Regions from separate parts of the Bradyrhizobium sp. SBR1B genome, predicted to be linked through region 1. Evidence: predicted binding sites of a transcription regulator. Region 1 holds the regulator's gene; each other region holds the start of a gene.
What was found. The regulator PhoB, encoded in region 1, activates phosphate uptake and scavenging genes when phosphate is short. The targets are predictions, from matches to a motif close to TGTCATNNANCTGTCAT.
Positions count from the first base shown of each region.

Region 1 (3,276 bases):
CGTCCTCGACCCCAGGCTCGACCTCAATCTGCTGCGCGCCCGGGTCGGCATGGTGTTCCAGAAGCCGACGCCGTTCCCGATGACGATCTACGAGAACATCGCCTTCGGCATCCGCCTCTACGAGAAGATCTCGAAGTCCGAGATGGACGACCGCGTCGAGAAGGCGCTGCGCGGCGGCGCGCTGTGGAACGAGGTCAAGGACAAGCTCAACGCCTCCGGCCTGTCGCTCTCCGGCGGCCAGCAGCAGCGCCTGTGCATCGCCCGCACCGTCGCGGTGCGCCCTGAAGTGATTTTGTTCGACGAGCCCTGCTCGGCGCTCGACCCGATCTCGACCGCCAAGGTCGAGGAGCTGATCCAGGAACTGTCCGAGAACTACACGATCGCGATCGTCACCCACAACATGCAGCAGGCGGCGCGCGTCTCCGACAAGACCGCCTTCATGTATCTCGGCGAGCTGATCGAGTTCGACGACACCAGCAAGATCTTCACGTCGCCGAGCGACCGGCGCACGCAGGATTACATCACCGGCCGGTTCGGCTGAGGAGACGCGACATGGGTACTGAACATACCGCAAAGGCTTTCGACACCGACCTCCAGGAGCTCACCCGCCTGGTCGCCGAGATGGGCGGCATCGCCGAGCGCATGATCGTCGATTCCGTCGACGCGCTGATCCGCCGCGACGTCGCGCTCGGCCAGCGCGTCGTCACCATCGACGCCGAGCTCGACGCGCTGCAGAAGCGCATCGAGGAACGGGCGGTGCTCACCATCGCCCGCCGCCAGCCGATGGCGGTGGACCTGCGCGAGATCGTCGGCGCCATGCGCGTTGCGACCGACCTCGAGCGCATCGGCGACCTCGCCAAGAACATGGGCAAGCGCGTCGCCGCGCTGGAGACCGACTTCCATCCGCTGAAGCTGTTCCGCGGCCTGGAGCACATGACCGACCTCGTGCAGCAGCAGGTCAAGTCGGTGCTGGACGCCTATGCCGCGCATGACCTGCCGGCGGCGATGGCGGTGTGGAAGGGCGACGAGGAAGTCGACGCGATCTGCACCTCGCTGTTCCGCGAGCTCCTCACCTACATGATGGAGGATCCGCGCAACATCTCGTTCTGCATCCATCTGATGTTCTGCGCCAAGAACATCGAGCGGATCGGCGACCACGCCACCAACATCGCCGAGACCGTGTTCTACATGATCGAAGGCCAGGCGATCACCGACAAGCGGCCGAAGGGCGACATGACCACCTTCGCCACGACGGTCCCGAATACCTGAAGACTTGAAGGAGCGACGACCCGATGGGCGCACGCATTATGGTGGTTGAGGACGAGGAAGCTCTCACCGAGCTGCTTCGCTACAACCTCGAAGGCGACGGCTATGACGTCGAGACGGTCATGCGCGGCGACGACGCCGACACCCGCCTCAAGGAGCACATCCCGGACCTGATCGTGCTCGACTGGATGCTGCCGGGCCTGTCGGGCATCGAGCTGTGCCGCCGCCTGCGCACCCGGCCCGACACCAAGCAGCTCCCGATCATCATGCTCACCGCGCGCGGCGAGGAGAGCGAGCGGGTGCGGGGGCTTGCGACCGGCGCCGACGACTACATCGTCAAGCCGTTCTCGGTGCCGGAGCTTTTGGCGCGCGTGAAGGGCCTGCTGCGGCGCGCCAGTCCTGAGCGGCTCGCGACAGTGCTGGCCTATGGCGACATCGAGCTCGACCGCGACAAGCGCCGCGTGGCGCGCTCGGGCCGGCCGATCGATCTCGGCCCGACCGAATATCGCCTGCTGGAGTTCTTCCTGGAGCATCCCGGCCGCGTGTTCTCGCGCGAGCAGCTGCTCGACAGCGTCTGGGGTCGCGACATCTACATCGATGAGCGCACTGTCGACGTCCATATCGGCCGCTTGCGCAAGCTGCTCAATCTCGGCCGCGAGCAGGACCCGATCCGTACCGTCCGCGGCGCCGGCTACGCGCTCGACGACCGCTTCGCGAAGGCGGAGCAGACGTAAGGTTTGCTGGCGTTGGCTTTGGCGGGCTGCCGCCGCATTCTCCGGCGTCGTCCCTGCGAAAGCAGGGACCCATAACCACAGGCAGTGGTTTGGCGAAGACTCGGAGTGACCATCTCGCGCGACAACTGCGCCTTGTGGTTATGGATCCCCGCGTTCGCGGGGAATGACACCGAGTTGGTTGAGGCGCCGTCGTGTGACGGCTGCCGTCTTTGCGATCAGCTAGATCCGCTCAGCGCGGACCCGGCTTCGCCGGGGCGCGCCGGCGATCCGCCGCTGGCTGATACGCCACGCGCGAGTGCTGGGCGCAGTAGGGCAGGCCGGACAGTGCCTTGCCGCCGCAGAAGAAGAAATCCGGGCTCGAGGGATCGCCGACCGGCCAGTGGCAGGTCGCCTCGTTGAGCTCGAGCAGCGACAGCCGCTGGCCCATCGGCACCACGTTGTCATAGGTGACGGGTTCAGCCTCCACCTCGACCTCGAAGGCCTGCGCCAGCGCGGTGTTGCCGCGCGCGATGGGGCGGGTCACCCGCATCATGTGCTGCGCGGGACGCGCCTTGCGCGGCCGGGGCGCTGCCGATGAAGGGCTCTTGGCGCGGCCGGACAGACCGAGCCTGTGCACTTTGCCGATCACGGCATTGCGGGTCACATTGCCGAGCTCAGCTGCGATCTGGCTGGCCGAAAGTCCGGCCTCCCAGAGCTTTTTCAGCTGCTCGACGCGATCGTCGGACCAGGTCAAAACCGTCATTGCACCCTTTCCCTCGCTACGCGCCAGCCATCCTGGGGCCTCGCAGCGATTGCCTAAGCCTTCAAAAACCCGTGCCGTCAGAATCCCTTAAGGCTCGCCGGGCGCGTGACTGACGCCCGAACGTTTACGCCGGTACAAGAGGACTCTTGGGATCAGAACCGCTGCACGAGATGTCGTATCTGACAATCCAAACGCTACAATATGGCGTGACTCCCGCGCAAGAGTCCGCCGACTCGCTTCCACATGTTCCGTGGTGAAAACCCGCAAAATCGGCACCGCAAGACTACGGATTCAGCGTTTCCTGAGGCTTTCCGGGCGGCATTGACACCCGTCTTGCCAAGCATAAGATAGTCCCGCGTGCCGCCCTTAAAAGGCGGCACGTTTCGTTTTCCGGGCCGGTCGATGGTGCGTTGCGCAATGCACGCGTCACACCGTCCGCAACATTCAAGTGACATCATGACTAACAGCGCAGCGCCGCATTTGCTCCCCGTTTTCGCCAGAGCCGACCTCGGCTTCGAGCGCGGCGAAGGCTGC
Region 1 covers NZ_JACIHC010000005.1:260,302-263,577, reverse strand. The annotation lists gene pstB (phosphate ABC transporter ATP-binding protein PstB) at 1-541, shown strand, start outside; gene phoU (phosphate signaling complex protein PhoU) at 553-1,269, shown strand; gene phoB (phosphate regulon transcriptional regulator PhoB) at 1,293-2,000, shown strand; gene GGD61_RS15960 (GcrA family cell cycle regulator) at 2,230-2,742, opposite strand; gene GGD61_RS15955 (aspartate aminotransferase family protein) at 3,199-3,276, shown strand, end outside.

Region 2 (3,276 bases), on a different contig from region 1:
CGTGAGCAGCAGCACGCGCGATACGACACGGCGCTGACGGCGTCCTCGGTTCGGCCTCGATGGTGAGCGCACGCAAGCCATCGGGGACAGGAACGGGGATGTGCGCGGACGGCAAAATCGTGTGGTCCTGACGCCCGGGGTCTGTGCGTCAAGTGTTGCGGTGATGTTGCGGCCCAACCGGGTTCGTACATCAGTCATCCGCAAGGCGACGGGGGCAATAGTGCATCGCTCCCCGGGGAGAGCGCGACATAAGCCGTAAAGCCATTCGCGCAGGGAAGGCCGGTCGCACGGCTACACCTGTAGTCCACCCCGTGCGCGTCTTGTTCGCACACGGGACCGCGGGTGCCAGCCGGCGCCCGGCCTTCCCTGCGCCCTTTCTGAACAAGAAGGGCAACGAAGAGAGCAAAGCTCAGGCGAAATGAGCCGCGAGATTGCGACAGTGTGTCTTCTGAATGGATCATGTTTTATGGGCAGTCTCGTGCCCCGGACGTAGCGCGGCGTCCCCCTGGCGATGCAAAGCATCGTCCAGAACGACGATGCGGCTGCAGAGCCGGGGCCTATGTTGCGACGGATCGCGCAGTGTCTGGGTCCCGGCTCTGCGCAGCAATGCTACGCATTGCAGCGCGTCCGGGACACGAGGGCTCCTACGCGCTCTCCGTCTCCCGGTGCACGTCGTGCACCACGAGGCCCATGCCTTCCTCCGGCATCTTGATCCAGTCGCGGCGCTTCAGGGTGCGCTTGGTGTCCTCATAGCCGCTGGTCCAGTGCTCGCGCATCGAGGTGCCCGAGAATTCGTGGTCCTTGGCGTCGCCCTCATAGGCCTTCTGCTGGTAGATCAGATGCAGGATCGCGATCTCCGGCATGTGGCACAGGCTCGCCTTCAGCTTGCGCTCCTCGTCGGACAGCTGCTCGTCCGGCAGCTTCGCCAGCGCCTTGTGGAGCAGGACCTTGAGATTGTGGGTGCGGCGATAGACGTCCGTGTTGTGGCGCGTGCGCGAGGAATACATGATGTCCTTGTGGCGGGCCATCACGTCCTGGATCGAGCGCGGCAGCACGCCGCGCGCGCTGAACAGGTCGACCTGGAACACCAGCGAGTTGAGCGCATCCTCCTGGTCGAGCAGATGCTGCAGCGGTGTGTTGGAGACGATGCCGCCGTCCCAGAAATGATCGGTGCCGATCCGCACCATCGGCAGCGCCGGGGGCAGGGCGCCGGAGGCCATGATGTGCTCCGGCTCGATCTCGTCATGGGAATTGTCGAAATAGATGAAATTGCCCGAGAGCACGTTGACTGCACCGACCGCGAAGCGGACCCTTTTCTCGTTGATGAGATCGAAGTCGACCAGCTCGAGCAGGCTCTCCTTCAGCGGCATCGTGTCGTAATAGCTGGTCGCGGTGCGCGCGCCGACCGGGCTGAACCAGGGATTGACCTGGTGCGGGGTAAAGAAGCCGGGCTGGCCCATCGCCGAGGTCATCCAGGCGCTGGTGAGGTTGCGCCACTGGCGGAAGACGTCGCCGTCAGGGGTGTAGTGCCAGATCTTGCGGTTGGTGATGCGCTCCCAGAAGATGCGCAGCGCCTCGAGCCGCTTCTCCGGCTTGTTGCCGGCGATGATGGCGGAGTTGATCGCGCCGATCGAGACGCCGCAGACCCAGTCGGGCTCGATGCCGGCCTCGTGCAGCGCCTGATAGACGCCGGCCTGGTAGGCGCCGAGCGCGCCGCCGCCCTGCAGCACCAGCGCGGCGCGATCGCAGCGCTCGGGCCGCCAGCCCCGCGAGGGCGCCTGATGTGTCTGATATGTCGGTTGCGACGTGCGGGCGTCCATGGCGATGCCTCCTGCTTGCGCCAGACGATTGCGTCCCGTGGTGACGGCGTGATGACAAGGCGGCACCGATGCAGCGCCGGCAACGCAGACCGACCACGCTGCAACGGCAGGGGTCGTGCGGCTGACGGAAAAGCTTCACATCGCAGTCAATGAGGATCGCTAGCAATTGCCGCCGATCAGGATCACAGGAGACCTGCGATGCGTAGCGAAGACGTGCTGAGACTTCCGTCCATGCCGGCGGCGGGGCCGAGCTATCCGGCCGGGCCGTATCGGTTCGTCAACCGCGAATTCCTCGTCATCACCTACGAGACCGATCCGGAGCTGATCCGCGCCGGCCTGCCCGAGCCGCTGCAGCCGATCGACCAGCCGATCGTGCATTACGAATGGATCAGGATGCCTGACTCCTCCGGCTTCGGCAGCTACACCGAATCCGGCCTCGTCATCCCCGCGCGCCTCAATGGCGAGGAGGTCAATTTCGTCTCGCAGATGTATCTCGACGACGATCCGCCGATCGCCGCCGGCCGCGAGATCTGGGGCTTTCCCAAGAAGTACGCACATCCCAAGCTCGAGATCGTCAAGGACACGCTGACGGGCACGCTGGAATATGCCGGCCAGCTCGTCGCCATGGGCACCATGGGCTACAAGCACGAGAGCATGGCCGGCAACGGCGATCTCACCCGCGCCACGCTGTCGAAGACGCAGATCAATCTGAAGATGATCCCGGGCGTCGACGGCCGTCTCGAGGTCTGCCAGCTGGTCGCGATCAACCTCGTCGACATCGTGCCGAAGGGCTCCTGGATGGGGCCGGGACGGCTGCATCTGGTGCCGCATGTCAACGCGCCGGTCGCGGATTTCCCGGTGCGCCGCTGCCTCGGCGCGCATCACTACATCGCCGATCTGACGCTGCCGTTCGGCCGCGTCGTGCACGACTACATCAGGCAAGCCGAGGCGGCCGCGACCGGGCTGGCGGCGGAATAGGGCGGCATCATCAAACTGTAACACTGGCGTAATTGAGTACCGCCTGGGTCCGGAAGATGCCGTCAGCCATCGTCCGGAATGGGGCAGTTGTTGGCGGTTGGGGTTGGCCATGGCTGAGCCGGCAAAGCTTGTCAGCGCCTTATCGAGCACTGATCCCGCCATTCCCGGCCTGGTCTGGGCCTTTCGCCTGCACAGCGACGGCAGTGCCGAGGCGCTGCCGATCGACCAGCCGATCGAGTTCAGCCATGACGGCCGGCTCTGGCTGCATTTCAACCTGACTGACGCGCGGGCACGGCCTTGGATCGGAGCGTCGCAGCTGCCGCCGCTGGCGCGCGAGCTGCTGCTGTCGAGCGACACCTTCCAGCAGCTTCACGTCATCGACCACTGTGTCTACGGCGTATTCTCCGACCTCGTACGCGAGATCGACAGCGCGACGGAGGAGACCGCGTTCCTCCGCTTTGCCATGACCGAGCGGCTG
Region 2 covers NZ_JACIHC010000018.1:69,410-72,685, reverse strand. The annotation lists gene GGD61_RS32195 (patatin-like phospholipase family protein) at 645-1,820, opposite strand; gene GGD61_RS32190 (acetoacetate decarboxylase) at 2,019-2,798, shown strand; gene GGD61_RS32185 (transporter) at 2,908-3,276, shown strand, end outside.
Region 2: the regulator PhoB is predicted to act here: its motif matches at 1,861-1,877, upstream of GGD61_RS32190 (acetoacetate decarboxylase).

Region 3 (3,276 bases), 160 kb from region 1:
AGCGGCGTTGAGCACGGCAAGCTGCTGCTCGGGGAGGATCGAAACCGCTGTTGTCATCGTCCTGAGACGAGCTCCGTCAAAGAAAGAGCCGGGTCCAGGGACCCGGCTCCAGTTGCATCGCCCTGAGATCAGGACGCCTTCTTCTTACGCAACGCATCGACGAACTTGATCAGCTCGATCGTGCCATCCCAGTCCTTGGTGGTGGCGGGATGAAAGCCCTTCTTCTGGCCGTCGGAGAGGCGGTCGAACGCGGCCTTGTCCTTGGCCGGGGCGTCGAAGAACGCCTTCGCGATGGCGGCCTTGGCGTCTTCCGGCAGGTCGGAATTGTAGGCATAGGGGCCGTTGATGATCGGCGCCGACTTGTGGATGATGCGGAAGTCGTCCTTCTTCATCGCCGAACCGTCGGCATTCTTCAGCATGCCCTTGGTCAGCATCTGCGCCAGCGTGGAATCGTCGTCGCTGGTCCACTGGTTGGCGGCAACGTCGACCGTGCCCTGCGACAGCGCCAGCATTGCGTTCTCGTGGCTGCCGGTGAAGACGACCTTGCCAAAATAGCCGTCGGCATCGGGGATGCCCATCTTGTCCAGCTCGAAGCGCGGCACGTTGTTGCCGGAGGTCGAGTTCGGATCGACGAGGCCGAGATTCTTGCCCTTGAGCTGGTCGACACTCTTGTAGGCGCTGCTCGCCTTGACGAAGAACACCGAGTAATAGCCGGTCGAGCCGTCGGCATTGATGTCGTTGGCGAAGGCGTCGGACTTGACGCCGGTCAGACGGGCGCGGGCGAACGAGGCCGAGCCGTAGCTGGCGATGTGGATGTTGCCGGCGCGCTGGCCCTCGATGACGGCGGCGTAGTCGTTGGCGATGCGCAGCGTGACCTTCACGCCCAGTTCCTTGGAGAGATAGTTCACGAACGGCGCCCAGCGCTCGGTGACGCCGGAGGCGTTCTCGGCCGGGACGACCGCAAAGGTCAGCTCGGGATATTTCGCCTTCCAATCGTCGGCGGAGGCGGAGGCGGTGAACGCGAGCGCGGCGGCGCCGGCAAGAATTAATCTGCGAGTGATCATGATACCCTCTTCATCCGTTGGGGTCGGTGGACGCAAAACTGGCAACAAAACAGGTGGCGCGGCTCAGGCGGCCGCGGCGGTTCCGAGCGCCGGGACGCCCTCGGGCGCCGGGACGGGCACGGTGCCCATGACGTCGGCGGCTTCGAGATCGTAGAGCTCACGCGCAACGTGCTCGGTCAGCGCGGACGGCGCGCCGTCGAACACCACACGGCCCGCCGCCATGCCGATCAGGCGGTCGCAATAGCTGCGGGCGAGATCCAGCGAATGCAAATTGCAGAGCACGGTGATGCCGAAATGCTTGTTGATGCGCAGCAGCGCATCCATCACGATCTTGGTGTTGCGCGGATCGAGCGATGCGATCGGCTCGTCGGCAAGGATGATGTCGGGCTGCTGCACCAGCGCACGCGCGATCGCGACGCGCTGCTGCTGGCCGCCGGAGAGCTGGTCGGCACGCTGGGCGGCGAGCGATGCGATGTCGAACTGTTCGAGCGCCGACATCGCCAGCGCCTTGTCCTGCTCGGGCCACACTTGCGACAGTGAGCGCCAGGCCGGCATCGTCGCAAGGCGTCCCATCAGGACGTTGGTGAGGACATCGAGCCGGCCAACCAGGTTGAACTGCTGGAAGATCATGGCCGACCGCGCCCGCCACTGCCGCAGCTCCTTGCCGCGCAGCGCGGTGACGTCGATGCCGTCAAACAGGATGCGGCCCTGCGTCGGCGTCGCGAGACGATTGATGGTTCGCAGCAGCGTCGACTTGCCGGCGCCGGACCGTCCGATCACACCGACGAAGCCGCCGGGGGAGATTTGAAACGAAGCGTCGTCCACCGCGGCTTTCGCGCCGAAGCGACACGTCAGACCTTCCACCACCAGCATGCGGGACTCCAGATTAGCTGGAGCCAACCGCTAACGCCCGCGCTTGACACTTGTGTGACACGGGCGTTGCGGTGCGGCGATCCTACACAGCTCATCCCCTGTCATCGCCATGTCATGACATCGTCATCAAGCCGCTCGAAGAGGAACGCCCGCCCTCGCGCATCGGATGCAACATGGCCGCCAAGATTCTCTCGGTCCAGCCGACCGTCGACCCCTCGGCCAAGCTGCACGAGACCAGGCTCGGCGCCTATACCGAGGTCGGCGCGCGCACCATCCTGCACGACGTCGCGATGGGCGATTACTCTTATGTCGTGAACGATTCCCAGATCACCTACACCACCGTCGGAAAATTCTGCTCGATCGCGGCGATGACGCGCGTCAATCCCGGCAATCACCCGATGCACCGCGCGACGCAGGCGCATTTCACCTATCGCTCCAGCGCCTACTTCGAAGGCGAGAGCGACGATGCCGAGTTCTTCGACTGGCGGCGGCAGCACCACGTCCATATCGGCCACGACGTCTGGATCGGCCACGGCGCGATCGTGCTGCCGGGCCGCAACATCGGCACCGGCGCGGTGATCGCGGCCGGCGCCATCGTCACCAAGGACGTGCCGGCCTACACCATCGTCGCCGGCAATCCCGCCCGCATCGTGCGGCGGCGATTCTCCGAGGAGATCGCCGGACGGCTCGCGAAGCTCGCCTGGTGGGACTGGGATCACGACAAATTGCGCGAAGCGCTGCCCGATTTCCGCAAGCTCGGGATTGAAGATTTTCTCGCGACATACGAAGCACGGGCGACTCCCCAGACCAGATCCCTTACCAGCAAACGAAACGCGGTCGCGTGACAGACATTTTCCTTGAAGGCGGCCGGGCCCTGATCGGCACTGAGGTCGTCGAATCGTCATTGGCGGTCTCCGGACAGGACATCGCCCAGATCGATGCTTCACGGGGCCGGGCGCGGCTGGCGATCGATGCGCGCAACCTGCTGGTGCTCCCCGGCATCGTTGATCTGCATGGCGATGCCTTCGAGCGGCAGATGATGCCGCGCGCCGGCGTCGACTTCCCGATCGACGTCGCGCTCGCCGACAGTGACCGCCAGGCGATCAGCAACGGCATCACCACGGTGTTTCACGCCACAACCTGTTCGTGGGAGCCGGGCCTGCGCAGCGCCGGCAACGCGCGCGGCCTGATGGAGGCCATCGAGCGGCAGCGTCCGCAATTCGCCGCCGACACCCGCTTCCACCTGCGGCACGAAACCTACAATCTCGACGCCGAGGCCGAGATCAGCCAATGGCTCACCGAGGGCCGCGTCGATCTGTTCGCTTTCAACGACCACATG
Region 3 covers NZ_JACIHC010000005.1:103,553-106,828, forward strand. The annotation lists gene phnE (phosphonate ABC transporter, permease protein PhnE) at 1-57, opposite strand, end outside; gene phnD (phosphonate ABC transporter substrate-binding protein) at 129-1,064, opposite strand; gene phnC (phosphonate ABC transporter ATP-binding protein) at 1,128-1,937, opposite strand; gene GGD61_RS15215 (chloramphenicol acetyltransferase) at 2,111-2,782, shown strand; gene GGD61_RS15220 (alpha-D-ribose 1-methylphosphonate 5-triphosphate diphosphatase) at 2,779-3,276, shown strand, end outside.
Region 3: the regulator PhoB is predicted to act here: its motif matches at 2,048-2,064, upstream of phnC (phosphonate ABC transporter ATP-binding protein).